DNA from 2 places in the Serratia ficaria genome. Region 1 is predicted to be linked to the other one. Evidence: predicted binding sites of a transcription regulator. Region 1 holds the regulator's gene; the other holds the start of a gene.
The links. Region 1 encodes CRP, which controls carbon source genes, mostly activating them, when cyclic AMP is high. Its sites were predicted from a motif close to ATGTGANNNNNNTCACAT; they were not measured.
Positions count from the first base shown of each region.

Region 2: a site for CRP is predicted at 5,577-5,594, ahead of mlc (sugar metabolism global transcriptional regulator Mlc). Genes of this name have one in related genera too.

Region 1 covers NZ_LT906479.1:4,835,280-4,842,831, forward strand. Annotated here, with positions in the region: gene CKW09_RS22695 (LacI family DNA-binding transcriptional regulator) at 157-1,137, shown strand; gene CKW09_RS22700 (PhzF family phenazine biosynthesis protein) at 1,138-1,920, opposite strand; gene CKW09_RS22705 (LysE family translocator) at 1,930-2,532, opposite strand; gene CKW09_RS22710 (hydrolase) at 2,652-3,632, shown strand; gene CKW09_RS22715 (YheU family protein) at 3,629-3,862, shown strand; gene CKW09_RS22720 (phosphoribulokinase) at 4,019-4,888, shown strand; gene CKW09_RS22725 (OsmC family protein) at 4,928-5,335, opposite strand; gene crp (cAMP-activated global transcriptional regulator CRP) at 5,716-6,348, shown strand; gene CKW09_RS22735 (YccS/YhfK family putative transporter) at 6,400-7,552, shown strand, end outside.
Region 2 covers NZ_LT906479.1:2,460,709-2,468,260, forward strand. Annotated here, with positions in the region: gene fumC (class II fumarate hydratase) at 1-933, shown strand, start outside; gene CKW09_RS11685 (helix-turn-helix transcriptional regulator) at 993-1,682, shown strand; gene CKW09_RS11690 (VOC family protein) at 1,770-2,138, shown strand; gene tus (DNA replication terminus site-binding protein) at 2,128-3,066, opposite strand; gene CKW09_RS11700 (MFS transporter) at 3,221-4,489, opposite strand; gene CKW09_RS11705 (LysR family transcriptional regulator) at 4,637-5,527, shown strand; gene mlc (sugar metabolism global transcriptional regulator Mlc) at 5,686-6,903, shown strand; gene bioD (dethiobiotin synthase) at 7,051-7,552, shown strand, end outside.

The DNA.
Region 1 (7,552 bases):
TAATCGATTTCTTTTTTTCGGCAACCTGATTAATGTAGAGAAAGGCATTGATAAGATGAATTTGTAACCGCCGTCACAATCCGGTGGCCGGGCGCGGACAGGCTCCCGCACTTCGGCATATTGTGCGGGGCAAATGGGCAGAAGGAACAGCAAACCATGTCGATAGAAAAGGTGGCGAAACTCGCCGGCGTCTCCGCCGCAACCGTCTCGAGGGTGTTGAACGGCCAGCAAATCGTCAAACCGGCCACCCGCGACAGGGTGCTGGCGGCGATCCGCGAATGCGACTATCAGCCCAACCTGCTGGCGCGCCAGCTGCGCACCGCACGCAGCCGCATGCTGCTGGTGCTGGTCTCCAGCATCACCAACCCCTTTTGTTCGCTGGTGGTGCGCGGCATCGAAGAAGAAGCCGAACGCCACGGCTACCACATTCTGCTGTGCAACTCCGAATCCAACCCGACGCGCGAATCCGCCTACCTCAGCCTGCTGAGCGGCAAAGTGGTGGACGGCGTGATCACCATGGACGCCGTCAGCTGCCTGCCCGGCCTGACCGCCATGATCGGCGATTTCCCCTGGGTGCAGTGCGGCGAAGGCGATCCCCACTTTCGCGCCTCGTCGGTCACCATCGACAACCACCAGGCGGCGATGGCCGGCGTGCGCTATCTGGCGGCGCAGGGCCGACGGCGCATTGCGCTGATCAACAGCGATATGCGTTACCTCTATTCACAGCAGCGGGAACAGGGTTACCGACAGGCGCTGGCCGAACTGGGGCTGGACTATTGCCGGGTGGAATACGTTGAGGGGCTGGAATATGCCGCCGGCGCGCTGGCGATGAGCCGGCTGCTGGACGCGCAACCGCGGCCGGATGCGGTGTTCGCCATCTCCGACGTGATCGCCGGCGGCGCGATGAGCACCCTGCACCGGCAGGGGTTGGCGATCCCGGCTGAGGTGGCGGTAATGGGCTTCGACGGCGTGCCGTTCGGCGCCGTCACCACCCCGCCGCTGACCACCGTCGAACAGCCGATGCACCAGTTTGGCGTGCGTAGCGTGCAGTTGCTGCTGGAAAAAATCAAAAACCCGCAGCAGCCGCCGAGCAATGACGTGCTCGACTGGCGGCTGGTGCGACGCGGTTCGGCCTGATTACAGGCTGATTTCACCGCGTAAAAATGTCTGCGCATAGCCGCCGATCAGCGTGCGATCGCCCTTCTGCTCGCAGAACAACTCGCCGCCGCGCGCCGAGATCTGCCGCGCGTGCAGCCGGTGGCGGCCAAGACGCGCCGTCCAGTAAGGCAGCAGCGTGCAGTGCGCTGAGCCGGTTACCGGATCTTCGCCGCCGTCCAGGGTGAAATAGCGCGAGACGAAGTCCACGTCCTCGCCCGGCGCGCTGACGATCACCGCGCGGCCGGCCAACGCGATCAACGCCGGGATATCCGGCTGCAACGCCCGCAGCTGCGCCTCATTCCCCAACACCGCCAGCAGCGCGTTGGCCTGCCACACTTCCTGCGGCCTGGCGCCCAGCAGCGCCGCCAGCCCGGCGGGCTCCGCGACCTTCTGCGGCGGCCGCGACGGGAAATCGAGCACCAGGCGCTCGCCGTCCTGCGCGTCGCGCTTGACGTACAGCTCGCCGCCGGCCGAGCGGAAACGGATATCCTGCAGCGCCGGATTGACCGCGCTGAACATCACGTGCGCGGCCGCCAGCGTGCCGTGCCCGCACAGGTCCACTTCACGCTCGGGGGTGAACCAGCGGATCGCCGTCATGTCGCCGTCATCCCAGACGAAACTGGTTTCCGGCAGGCCGATTTCGTTGGCGATGGCCTGCATCCGCGCCGCCGGCAGCGGCTGCGGCAACAGGCAAACGCCGGCCGGATTGCCGCGCAGGCCGTCACCGGTAAAGGCGACGACGTGGAAATAGTTTTCCGTCATAACATGTCCTCAGTGCCAGATCAGCAACACGCAGGCTGCGGTCAACAACCCCATGGAAACGTTGAAGATAATCCAGGCTTTCTTGCTGCGCAGCAGGCGGCCGATCACCGTGCCGAATCCCAGCCAGATAATGCCGGCGATAATATTCACCACCAGAATGCCCAACGCAATCGCCGCGATGGAATGGTTATACTCGTCGCCCGCCAGGCTGAAGCTCGCCACCGCGCCCAGCGCCATCAGCCAGGCCTTGGGGTTGAGGAACTGCAGCAGCCAGCCCTGATACAAACGCACCGGTTTGGGCGGCGCCACGTCGGTCTCCAGCTTTTCATAGGCGGCGGTGGCGACTTTCCACGCCAGCCACAGCAGATACAGGCTACCGAGAATTTTCAGGATCAGGTGCAGCGACGGGTAAACCAGGATCAGGCTGCCGACGCCGAACGCCACCAGCAGCAGGATGCTTTGCATGCCGAGCATGATGCCGATCATCAGCCACAGCGAGCGCATAAAGCCGAAATTGGCGCCGGAGGTGGTCAGTAACATATTATTGGGGCCAGGCGTGATGGCGGCTACCCACAGGAAGCCTAACATCGAAAGAAATAAACTCAGTTCCATGAGGCGGGTGCTCCTCACCCAGGTCGCTTTTTTGCAGTATTATTGTCAATTCATGGTATTGAAGCTAACAGTGCGCTATTGATCTCACAATAGCCGCCAACAAGATTTTTATTCAGGTTATGCATGAATCTTTTCGCCCCCTGAGCGGGGCCAGCAATCCGCACCTGCAAACGCTATTGCCGCGGCTGGTGCGCCGCCGCGTGTTGTTGAAACCGCACTGGCAGCGGCTGGAATTGCCCGACGGCGATTTTGTCGATCTCGCCTGGAGCGAGGACCCCGCGCTGGCCGGCGACAAACCGCGCGTGGTGCTGTTCCACGGCCTGGAAGGCAACTTCTACAGCCCGTACGCACACGGCCTGCTCAACGCCTGGCGCGAAAAAGGCTGGCTCGGCGTGGTGATGCATTTTCGCGGCTGCAGCGGCGTGCCCAATCGCAAGCAGCGCATCTACCATTCCGGTGAAACCGAAGACGCCCGCTTCTTCCTGCAGTGGCTGCGCGCCACTTACGGTACGGCGCCGACCGCCGCGGTGGGCGTCTCGCTCGGCGGCAACATGCTGGCCTGTTATCTGGCCCAGCAGGGCGCCGACAGCCTGCTGCAGGCGGCGGTGGTGGTATCGGCGCCGCTGATGCTGGAACCCTGTTCGTTCCGCATGGATCAGGGATTTTCCCGCGTTTATCAGCGCTATCTGCTGGGGCAGCTGAAGCAAAACGCCACCCGCAAGCTGCTGCACTATCCGGACACCCTGCCGCTCAGGCTGCCGCAGCTCAATCGCCTGCGGCGCATCCGCGAGTTCGACGACGCCATCACCTCGCGCATCCACGGCTTCAGCGACGCCACCGATTATTACCGGCGCTGCAGCGCGCTGCCGTTGCTGCCGGCGATCCAAACGCCGCTGCTGATCATCCATGCGAAGGACGATCCCTTCATGACCGATGAAGTGATCCCCGAAGTCGCCAACCTGCCGCGCAACATCGAATACCAGCTGACCGAGTTTGGCGGCCACGTCGGCTTCGTTGGCGGCACGCTGAAAAAACCGCAAATGTGGCTGGAATATCGCATTCCATCCTGGCTATCCCCTTATCTGGACATCCCGACGTGATTATCCCCTGGAAAGAATTGGCAACCGACACCCTGAACAGCCTGATCGAATCCTTTGTGCTGCGGGAAGGCACCGACTACGGCGAACATGAACGCTCGCTGGAACAGAAGGTGGAAGACGTGCGCCGCCAGCTGAAAAGCGGCGAAGTGGTGCTGATGTGGTCGGAGCTGCATGAAACCGTCAACATCATGCCGCGCGGGCAGCTACGCGCCGGGCAGGAAGAAATTTAGTGGTTATCGGTTCTATGACTGACGGAAAAAATCAGGTAACAATGGGCCATTGCAAACCAGCGCGCGAGATTTTGCCCCCGGCGAAAGGGCGTCAAACAAACCCATAACCATATCTGAATCTGACGCCGGCGCATTTAACACGGAGTGACAACCATCATGTCTGCCAAACATCCCGTTATCGCGGTGACCGGCTCCAGCGGAGCCGGCACCACCACCACCAGCGTGGCGTTCCGCAAGATTTTCCAGCAGCTCAACATTCGCGCCGCGGAGCTCGAAGGCGACAGCTTCCACCGCTATACCCGGCCGGAAATGGACGCGGCGATCCGCAAGGCGCGCGACCTGGGGCGGCATATCAGCTACTTCGGCCCCGAGGCCAACGATTTCGGCCTGCTGCAGCAGAGCTTTATCGAGTACGGCAAAAACGGCACCGGCCGCTCGCGCAAGTACCTGCACACCTATGACGAGGCGGTGCCCTACAATCAGGTGCCCGGCACCTTCACCCCCTGGGAGCCGCTGCCGGCGCCGACCGACGTGCTGTTTTACGAGGGCCTGCACGGCGGCGTGGTCACCGAACACAACGACGTGGCCAACCATGTCGACCTGCTGGTCGGGGTGGTGCCGATAGTCAACCTGGAATGGATCCAGAAGCTGATCCGCGATACCGGCGAGCGCGGCCATTCCCGCGAGGCGGTGATGGACTCTGTCGTGCGTTCGATGGAAGACTACATCAACTACATTACGCCGCAGTTCTCGCGCACCCACATCAACTTCCAGCGCGTGCCGACGGTGGACACCTCCAACCCGTTCGCCGCCAAGGCGATCCCCTCGCTGGATGAAAGCTTCGTGGTGATCCACTTCCGCGGGCTGGATCAGATTGATTTCCCCTACCTGCTGGCGATGCTGCAGGGCTCGTTCATCTCGCACATCAACACGCTGGTGGTGCCGGGCGGCAAAATGGGGCTGGCGATGGAGCTGATTATGGCGCCGCTGGTGCAACGGCTGCTGGAAGGCAAGAAGATCGAATGATAGCGCACGGGCGCAGCGCTGGCCGCGCCCGTTAACCGGTTATTCCGGGCTGCGGATCTCGAAGCTGTGGGTCACGCTGGCGGCCTTGTTCAGCATCAGCGCGACCGAACAATACTTCTCGGCCGACAGGTTGACCGCCCGCTCAACGATCTTGTCGGTCAGATGCTGGCCGGTCACGATGAAATGCAGGTTGATACGGGTAAACAGGCGCGGCGCTTCTTCGCGGCGTTCGGAGGTCAGTTTGACTTCGCAGTCGCGCACGTCGTTGCGGCCTTTTTGCAGGATCGACACCACGTCGATCGCGCTGCAGCCGCCCACCGACATCAGCACCATTTCCATCGGGCTGGGCGCCTTGTCGCCGGCGTTGCCGTCCATCAGCACCTGATGGCCTGACGCCGATTCACCCAGAAACGTTAACCCTTCCACCCACTTGACTCTTGCCTGCATACTGGTCACTCCGGTTGATTTCTTAAAATCAGGGTACGCTTTCGCATAGAAACAGGCAACGGAACCTGATGCTAATCATGCTGAAGCGAGACAACACAAGACACCCGCCTTACTCTGTGCTACAAACAGAGCCGCAATAAATCTTTCCGGGACACTGATTTCAGGGAAACGCCCAGGGAAAGGCTCCTTTACCGGTATGTTAATAGAATGTAGCTTGCAGCTCTCCCGGCAAGTTAATATGCTAGAGCGACAGCGTATATTTATGACACGCCTCAAAACCTGCCGATAGCCCTCGCTCAGACAACGGCTACAGGCACGTTTTACAGGGAACTCTGACCCCTGTGACACAAGGCAGCGATAACAACAGAGGATAACAGCGAATGGTTCTCGGCAAACCGCAAACAGACCCTACTCTCGAATGGTTCCTGTCTCATTGCCATATCCACAAATATCCATCGAAGAGTACGCTGATTCACCAAGGTGAAAAGGCCGAAACGCTTTACTACATCGTGAAAGGCTCCGTAGCGGTGCTGATCAAGGATGAAGAAGGTAAAGAGATGATCCTGTCCTACCTCAACCAGGGGGATTTCATCGGCGAGCTCGGATTGTTTGAAGAAGGTCAGGAGCGCAGCGCCTGGGTTCGGGCGAAGACCGCCTGTGAAGTGGCTGAAATTTCCTATAAGAAATTCCGTCAGCTGATCCAGGTTAACCCAGACATCCTGATGCGCCTGTCCGCCCAGATGGCAAGCCGCCTGCAGGTCACCTCCGAGAAAGTGGGCAACCTCGCCTTCCTGGACGTTACCGGCCGCATCGCGCAAACCCTGCTGAACCTGGCGAAACAGCCTGATGCCATGACCCACCCGGACGGCATGCAGATCAAGATCACCCGTCAAGAAATCGGCCAGATCGTCGGCTGCTCACGCGAAACCGTTGGCCGTATTCTGAAAATGCTGGAAGACCAAAACCTGATCTCCGCCCACGGCAAAACCATTGTCGTCTACGGCACGCGTTAATCACTGAAAAAACGGCGCAGCGATGCGCCGTTTTTTTATCTGCAGCCTGCGATGTGGCGCCGCCTGATCTACCACCCCGAAGTCAACTACGCACTGCGGCAAACGCTGGTGCTGTGCCTGCCGGTACTGCTCGGCCTGCTGATTGGCCAGCTGCAGCTCGGCCTGCTGTTTTCGCTGGTTCCCGCCTGCTGCAACATCGCCGGGCTGGACACGCCCCATAAACGCTTCTTTAAACGTCTGATCGTCGGCGGTTCGCTGTTCGCGCTCAGCAGCCTGCTGTTGCAACAGGCGCTGCTGTGGCAGGTGCCGCTGCCGGCGCTGATGCTCGGCCTGGCGCTGCTGCTCGGCGTCAGCGGGGAAATCAGCCCGCTGCACGCCCGGCTGCTGCCGGCGGCGCTGGTGGCCGCCATTTTTTCCCTCAGCATGGCCGGTACGGTGCCGATCTGGCAGGCGCCGCTGCTGTACGTCATCGGCACCGCCTGGTACGGCCTGTTCACCTGGTTCTGGTTCAAGCTGTGGAAAGAGCAGCCGATGCGCGAGTCTTTGAGCCAGCTGTATCTGGAGCTGGCGGACTACTGCGAGGCCAAATATTCGCTGCTGACCCAGCACACCGATCCGCAAACCGCGCTGCCGCCGCTGCTGGTGCGCCAGCAAAAGGTGATGGATCTGATCGGCCTGCTGTATCAGCAGCTCAACTTCCTGCCGCACGCCAGCAATCTGGAGCAAAAACGCCTGCTGCGCACCTTCCAGGTGGCGCTGGATCTGCAGGAGCACATTACCGTCAGCCTGCATCAGCCGGAAGAGGTGCAAAAACTGGTGGAGCAAAGCCAGGCCGAAGCGATTATCCGCCGCAACGCCCAGGTGATCGCCGGCCGGCTGCGCGTGGTGGCGCACGATATCCTCTATCATCAGCATTCGCAGCGCTTCAATATGACCCATGAACTGGCGGCGTTGGAGAAGGTGGCGGCGCAGCATGCCGACAACCCGGTCGGCCAGTTCTGCTATTACCATTTCAGCCGCATCGCCCGCCTGCTGCGCACCCAGCGCCCGCTGTACCGTCGCGATCTGATGGCCAATCAGAGCCGCCTGCCGTTCTGGCCGGCGCTGGCCAGCTACCTGTCGTTCAGGTCCAACGCCCTGCGCAACGCCGCGCGGCTGGGCGTCACGCTGGCGCTCGGCAGCAGCCTGGGGATGATGTTCAACC
Region 2 (7,552 bases), 2.4 Mb from region 1:
CTGCGCGAACACCTGATCCCCGAGCTGAAGGTGCTGCACAAAACGCTGAGCGACAAGGCCGAAGCCTTCCGCGATATCGTTAAAATTGGCCGCACCCACCTGCAGGACGCCACGCCGCTGACGCTGGGCCAGGAAATTTCCGGCTGGGCGGCGATGCTGGAGCATAACCTGAAGCATATCGAAGCCGGCATCCCGCATATCTGCGAGCTGGCGCTGGGTGGCACCGCGGTCGGCACCGGCCTGAACACCCACCCGGAATACGCGGTGCGCGTCGCCAAAGCGTTGGCGGATCTGACCCGGCAGCCGTTCGTTACCGCCCCCAACAAATTTGAAGCGTTGGCGACCTGCGACGCGCTGGTGCAAGGCCACGGCGCGCTGAAAGGGCTGGCGGCCTCGCTGATGAAGATCGCCAACGACGTACGCTGGCTGTCCTCCGGCCCGCGCTGCGGCATCGGCGAGATCTCGATCCCGGAAAACGAGCCGGGCAGCTCCATCATGCCGGGCAAGGTAAACCCCACCCAGTGCGAAGCCATGACCATGCTGTGCGCCCAGGTGCTGGGCAACGACGTTGCGGTCAATATCGGCGGCGCCTCCGGCAACTTCGAGCTGAACGTGTTCCGTCCGATGGTGATCCACAACTACCTGCAGTCGATTCGCCTGCTGGCCGACGGCATGCAGGGCTTCAACGAGCACTGCGCGGTGGGGATCGAGCCGAACCGCGACCGCATCACGCAGCTGTTGAACGAATCGCTGATGCTGGTGACCGCGCTCAACACCCACATCGGCTACGACAAGGCGGCGGAAATCGCCAAGAAGGCGCATAAGGAAGGGCTGACGCTGAAGGCCGCCGCGCTGAAGCTGGGCTATCTCACCGAAGAGCAGTTCGCGCTGTGGGTGCGGCCAGAGGATATGGTCGGCAGCATGAAGAAATAATTGCTTGCCGGCGCGGAGAAGGGCTTACTGAGGTAAGCCCTTTTTTATGGAGAAATCGGATGTCACGCACTCAGCGCTTGCTCGATCTGATGCAGCTGCTGCGCCGCCGCCGTTACCCGGTGGCCGGCCATGCGCTGGCGCAGGAGCTGGGGATCAGCATGCGCACCCTGTACCGCGATATCGCCACGCTGCAGCAGCAGGGGGCGGAGATCGCCGGCGAGGCGGGCGTCGGTTACGTGCTGCGCCCGGGGTTCACGCTGCCGCCGCTGATGTTCTCGCAGCAGGAAATCGAAGCGCTGGTGCTCGGCATGCGCTGGGTCAGCCGGCGCGGCGACAGCCAGCAGGCCGCGGCGGCCGACAACGCGCTGGCTAAAATCGCCGGCGTGCTGCCGGCGGCGCTGCGCGAGGAGCTGGACGCCAGCACGCTGCTGATTGGCCCGGTGCCGGCGCCGGAAGTGGCGGACGATATCCGGGTGCTGATCCGCGAGGTTATCCGCCAGGAGCGCAAGCTGGCCGTGCGCTATCTCGATTTGGCGGGCACCGCCAGCGAGCGCACGCTGTGGCCGTTCGCGCTCGGCTATTTCGAACAGGTTCAGGTGCTGATCGCCTGGTGTGAACTGCGCCAGGCGTTTCGCCATTTTCGTCTCGATCGCATCGGCCAGGCCACGCCGTTGGCGCAGCGTTATCCGCGCGGGCGCCGCCGGTTGCTCAAGGAGTGGCGAGAGAGCGAAGGCATCGGCGCGCAGTAATCGCTGCTGCCAAAAACTGTCAGCGGGGCGGCGTAGCCTGCGGTTATCGGGAACCGGCCGGTTCCCCTCAGCCAGAAGGACTTTCTGATGACCACTCCCGGCATGATTATTCTGTACGTCGACCACCCGCAAAACAGCGTCGCCTTCTACCAGCGGCTGCTGGGCCAGGCCCCGGTGGAGCAGTCCGCCACCTTTGCCCTGTTCGTGCTGAACAACGGCTTCAAGCTGGGGATGTGGTCGAGACAGGGGGTAGAACCGGCGGCGACGGCCGGCGGCGGCGGCGGGGAAATCTGCTTTATGTGCGAGCAGCCGCAGCAGGTGGATGCGCTTTATAACCGGTGGCGTGAAATGGGGCTGACCATCGCCCAGGCGCCGCGAGAGCTGGATTTCGGCTACAGCTTTGTGGCGCAGGATCCGGACGGCCACCGCCTGCGGGTCTATACCCTCAGCGAGTAGGGGCGTCGGTATACAGGTGCAGGCGCGGCACCAGCAGCCGCAGCGGCCGGGCGTCCGGCTTGTAGCGGTGCTTTACCGCCGCGGCGTCGTAGTCGAGCAGCTCGCCAATCTTCGGCACCGCCGCGCCGTTTTCCACCTGGCACAGGGCGATCAGCGGCAGCGGGCAAGGGTGTTGCACCTGCTTTTGCTGTTGCTGGTACCACACCCGGGCGATCGGCTGCACCTTCACCGGCCGCTTGATCTTCAGCGTCGCGTGTTGCGGCAGGCGGCCGACGTCGTCGATTTCCCGGCTGACCAGCGCGGCCCACTGTTCGCGAGTATGCGGCGGCACCGCCCGGCCGGCCTTCAGGCTTTTCTCCAGCTGCGCCAGGACATCGTCGCGTTTGACGTTCTTGATGACGTGCTTGTTGGCCCAGCCGAAGCGCACCGAGTCCGGGTTGGTGAGCAGGGTGAGGGTGCGGTAAGCGCTGAGCGTGATCAGACCGTGCAGATGCGTATGCACAAACTCGAAACGCTGCTCGGGCGCCAGGCCCGACTCCAGGGTGATAATCTGTTCCAGCTCGCCCTTCAGTCGGTTAATCAGCGCGATTTGCGCCTGCAGCGCCCGGTATTCCGGCGGCTCCACCGCCAGGCACATCACCCCGGGCAGGCGCACCGCGGCCTTGCTGCTGAGATTCTGCCGATGGTGATGGATAAACAGCCGCTGGTAGTGCTCCAGCGCCAATGCCCGCGCCGCCTGGCCGAGGTGTTGCTCGACGGCGATGCGCTCGATGGCCTGGTGCTCCTGGCCTTTCTCGATTTCCGGCAGGCTGAACACCCGCGCCGCCAGCAGGCGCAGCGGCGCGATCTGCTGCTGCAGCGCGCCCAGCGCCTGTTCCAACTCATTGAAGCAGGCGTTCATTCGGCCAATTAAGTCGTGCTTACCCATTTCTCACCTCCATTTTAGTTACAACATACTCTATGGGAATGGCAAACGGAAGGGCAACATCGGCAAACGGGGCGGCGGCGGCCCCGGTGCGGTCCAGGCTCGGCAGGGGAACATTGGCGAAGGCCCCCTCGCGCGGGAGGGGGCGGAGATGGCGTCAAACGCGCGCCGCTTCCGGCAGGCGTTTCAGGTAGTGCACCACCAACAGGGCCAGCAGCAGCATCAGGCTGATGAACGCCACCACGCCGTTCCAGCCGAAGCTGTGCCAGAACACGCCGCCGAGCGTGCCGGCCACGCTGGAGCCGACGTAATAGCAGAACAAATACAGCGACGAAGCCTGGCCCTTGGCGCGGCGCGCACGTCGGCCGATCCAACTGCTGGCCACCGAGTGGGCGGCGAAGAAGCCGGCGGTGAACAGCATCATGCCGATAAATATCACCGGCACCGGCGCCAGCGCGGTGATCAGGATGCCGATCAGCATAATGATGATGGAAGCCAGCAGCACCGGGCCGCGGCCGAAGCGCGAGGTCAACGCACCGGCTTTTGGCGAGCTGTAGGAGCCGGTGAGATACACCACCGACAGCAGGCCGACGATGGCCTGGCTCAGATGGTAGGGGTCCGCCAGCAGGCGATAGCCGATATAGTTGAACAGGGTGACGAAGCTGCCCATCAGCAGAAAACCTTCGGCGAACAGCAGCGGCAGCCCCTTATCGTGCCAGTGCAGCTTGAAATTGATCAACAGGGTGCGCGGCCGCAGAGAGCTGGCGCGAAAATGCCGCGAGGCCGGCAGGATGCGCCAGAACATGCAGGCGGCGGCCAGGGCGAACAGGCCGATCACCCCCAGCGATACGCGCCAGGAAAAGAAGTCGGTCAGCACCCCGGTGACCAGGCGGCCGCTCATGCCGCCGATCGAGTTGCCGCTGATATACAGCCCCATCGAAAAGGCGACGAAGCTCGGGTGGATCTCTTCGCTCAGGTAGGTCATGCCGACCGCCGCCACGCCGCTCAGCGAAAGGCCGATCAGCGCGCGCATCAGCAAGATGCCGTGCCAGCTGGTCATAAACGCGCAGATCAGCGTGCAGACCGCCGCCAGCAGCAGCGCCACCACCATCACCGATTTGCGGCCGATGGCGTCGGACAACGGGCCGGTAAACATCAGCCCGAGCGCCAACAGGCCGGTGGACACCGAGAGCGACAGGCTGCTTTCCGCCGGCGAAACGCCAAAGTCCTGCGACAGCACCGGCAATATCGGCTGCACGCAGTACAGCAGTGCGAAGGTCGCCAGCCCGGCGGAGAACAGCGCCAGCGTCACGCGCATAAACTGCGGCGTGCCGCGTTCAATGTAGGGAAGTTTATTGTTGAGGGTGGAACGTTTCGCTTTTGGCGCAGCGGCCGCCTCATCATTGGCGGCCAGCGTCGACGGCATCACGGCCGCAGAACGCACGGGGGTTGTCACAGCGTTTCCTTACCGAACTTCGGGAGAGATAACAGACGGGTTTGAATTGACAAAATGATAGGGAGCGGGGATTTTTTTGTCTAATATATTAATAATTCAAATTAAGACGTTTTGCATATGAATATCGAATTGCGACACCTGCGTTACTTTATCGCCGTGGCGGAAGAGCTGCACTTTGGTCGCGCCGCCGAGCGGTTGCGCATCTCGCAGCCGCCGCTCAGCCAACAGATCCAGGCGCTGGAGGAAATGGTCGGGGCGCGGCTGCTGGCGCGCAATAACCGCAACGTCAGCCTGACCCAGGCCGGGGATATGTTCCTCAGGGAGGCTTACCAGGTGGTCGATCAGGTCGCGCGCGCGGCCGAGAAGGCGGCGCGGCTGGAGCGCGGCGAACTGGGCGAGCTGACCATCGGCTTCACCTCTTCCGCGCCCTTTATCAGCTGGGTGTCGCGCAGCCTGCGGACTTTTCGCCAGCAGCATCTGCAGGTGCATATCAAGATGCGCGAGATCAACACCAAGCAGCAGATTGAACCGCTGTTGAATGGCGAACTGGATCTGGGCGTCATGCGCAACACCCGCCTGCCGGACGCGCTCAAGCACCAACTGCTGCTGTGCGAGCCGCTGGTGGCGGTGGTGCCGGAAGGGCACCCGTTAACCCGGGTGGCGCCCGGCGCGCTGCGTTTTCAGCAGCTGGCCGAAGAGCCCTTCGTGTTTTTCTCGCGCGAGGTGGGCACCGCGCTGTATGACGAGATCCTGCTGCTGTTGGACAAGGCGGGCATCACCCCCTACATCACGCAGGAAGTGGGCGAGGCGATGACCATCATCGGCCTGGTGGCTGCCGGGCTGGGCGTCTCTATTCTGCCGGCGTCTTTCAGCCGGGTGCGGATCGACGGGGTGAAGTATCTGCCGCTGGCGGAACCGGATGCGATGACCGAAGTTTGGCTGGTGCATCATCGCCAACGGCCGCTGACGGCGGCGGCCAAATCGCTGATGGCGCTGATGTTGCCCTGAGCCGTGGCTGAGCAAATAAAACGCGATCCGGCGGCGAAACGCAGCGAATTTGTGCTGCAAATCACATAACGAATCAAATAGTTGACGCTGTATTACAAAAGCCCCACCATAGCCTTTAGTCTTTATTTAGAAGCGCGAAAAATAGTAGGAGCAGGTTTGTGATTGCGGTTGGGCAACCTGGGCATATCGATCAAATCAAGCAGACCAATGCGGGGGCGGTTTATCGGCTTATCGATCAGCTGGGCCCGATTTCGCGCATTGAACTGTCAAAGCGCGCGCAGCTGGCGCCGGCCAGCATCACCAAGATCGTGCGCGAGCTGCTGGAAGCGCATCTGGTCAAGGAAACCGAGTATCAGGAAGTCGGCAGCCGCGGCCGGCCGGCGGTTGGCCTGGTTCTGGACACCGAAGCCTGGCACTACCTTTCCGCCCGCATCAGCCGCGGCAGCATCACGCTGGCGCTGCGCGACATCAGCAGCAAGCTGGTGGTGGAGGAGCAGCTGCCGCTGGCCGCCGAACACCGCGATCCGCTGCTGAAGCGCATTCTCTCCGAAGTCGATCAATTCTTTATCCGCCACCAAAGCAAGCTCGAACGATTGACGGCGATCGCCATCACCTTGCCCGGCATTATCGACGTGGCGTCCGGCGTGGTGCACCGCATGCCGTTCTACGACGCGCTGGAGATGCCGCTCGGCCCGGCGCTGGAAACCCGCACCGGCCTGCCGGTCTATTTGCAGCACGACATCAGCGCCTGGACCATGGCGGAAGCGCTGTACGGCGCGTCGCGCGGCAGCCAAAACGTCATCCAGGTGGTGATCGACCATAACGTCGGCGCCGGCGTGATCACCGGCGGCCGCGTGCTGCACGCCGGCAGCCACAGCGTGGTGGAGATCGGCCATACTCAGGTCGATCCCTATGGCAAGCGCTGCTACTGCGGCAACCACGGCTGCCTGGAAACCGTCGCCAGCATCGAGAATATGCTGGAGATCGCCCAGCAGCGCCTCGGCACCTCGATGAGCTCCAGCCTGCACGGCGCGCCGCTGACCGTCGAATCGCTGTGCGACGCCGCGCTGGCGGGCGATCAATTGGCCAGGGACATCATTCTTGGCGTCGGCCATAGCGTGGGGCGCATTCTGGCGATCATGGTCAATCTGTTCAATCCGGAAAAAATTCTGGTGGGTTCGCCGTTGAATCGCGCGGCGGAAATTCTGCACCCGGCCATCGCCTCCTGCATTCGCCAGCAGTCGCTGCCGGCCTACAGCGAACAGGTGCAGGTGGAGTCCACCCAGTTCTTCAATCAGGGCACCATGCCCGGCGCGGCGCTGGTGAAGGAAGCCTTGTACAACGGTTCACTGCTGGTGCAGCTGTTACAGGGCTGACATCAGAACTTCTTATTAATTAACGACAAAAGATTGAGCTATCTCAAGCCCCGCGCTTTCCGTATCCCCTAGAATTTTCCCGTTCGACTTCCTCGCCGCACGGCCGGCGATACTTTAGTTAACGGAGCATTCCGGGGCATTTCTTTCATGTTAAAGCGTTTATTTGTTACAGGAACGGATACCGACGTCGGTAAAACCGTCGTTTCCCGTGCGTTGATGCAGGCGCTGGCGGCGGACGGCCGCTCGGTGGCCGGCTATAAGCCGATTGCGGCGCGCTGTCAGGAAACCAGCGCAGGCATTCGCAATAAAGACGCTTTGGTTCTGCAGGCCTCCTCGACCTTGCCGCTGACCTACGACGAGATCAACCCCATTACCTGCCTGGATGAGGTGTTCCACGCGCACGCCACCGACGACATCAACTACGGCCTGATGAGCCGCGGGCTGCAGGCGCTGTCGGCCCGGGCGGACACGGTGGTGGTGGAGGGCAGCGGCGGCTGGCGGGTGCTGATGAACGATCTGCGCCCTTACGCCGAATGGGTGGTGCAGGAACAGCTGCCGGTGGTGCTGGTGGTGGGCATCAAGCTGGGCTGCGTCAGCCATGCGCTGCTGACCGCGCAGTCGATCCTCAACGACGGCTTGCCGCTGCTGG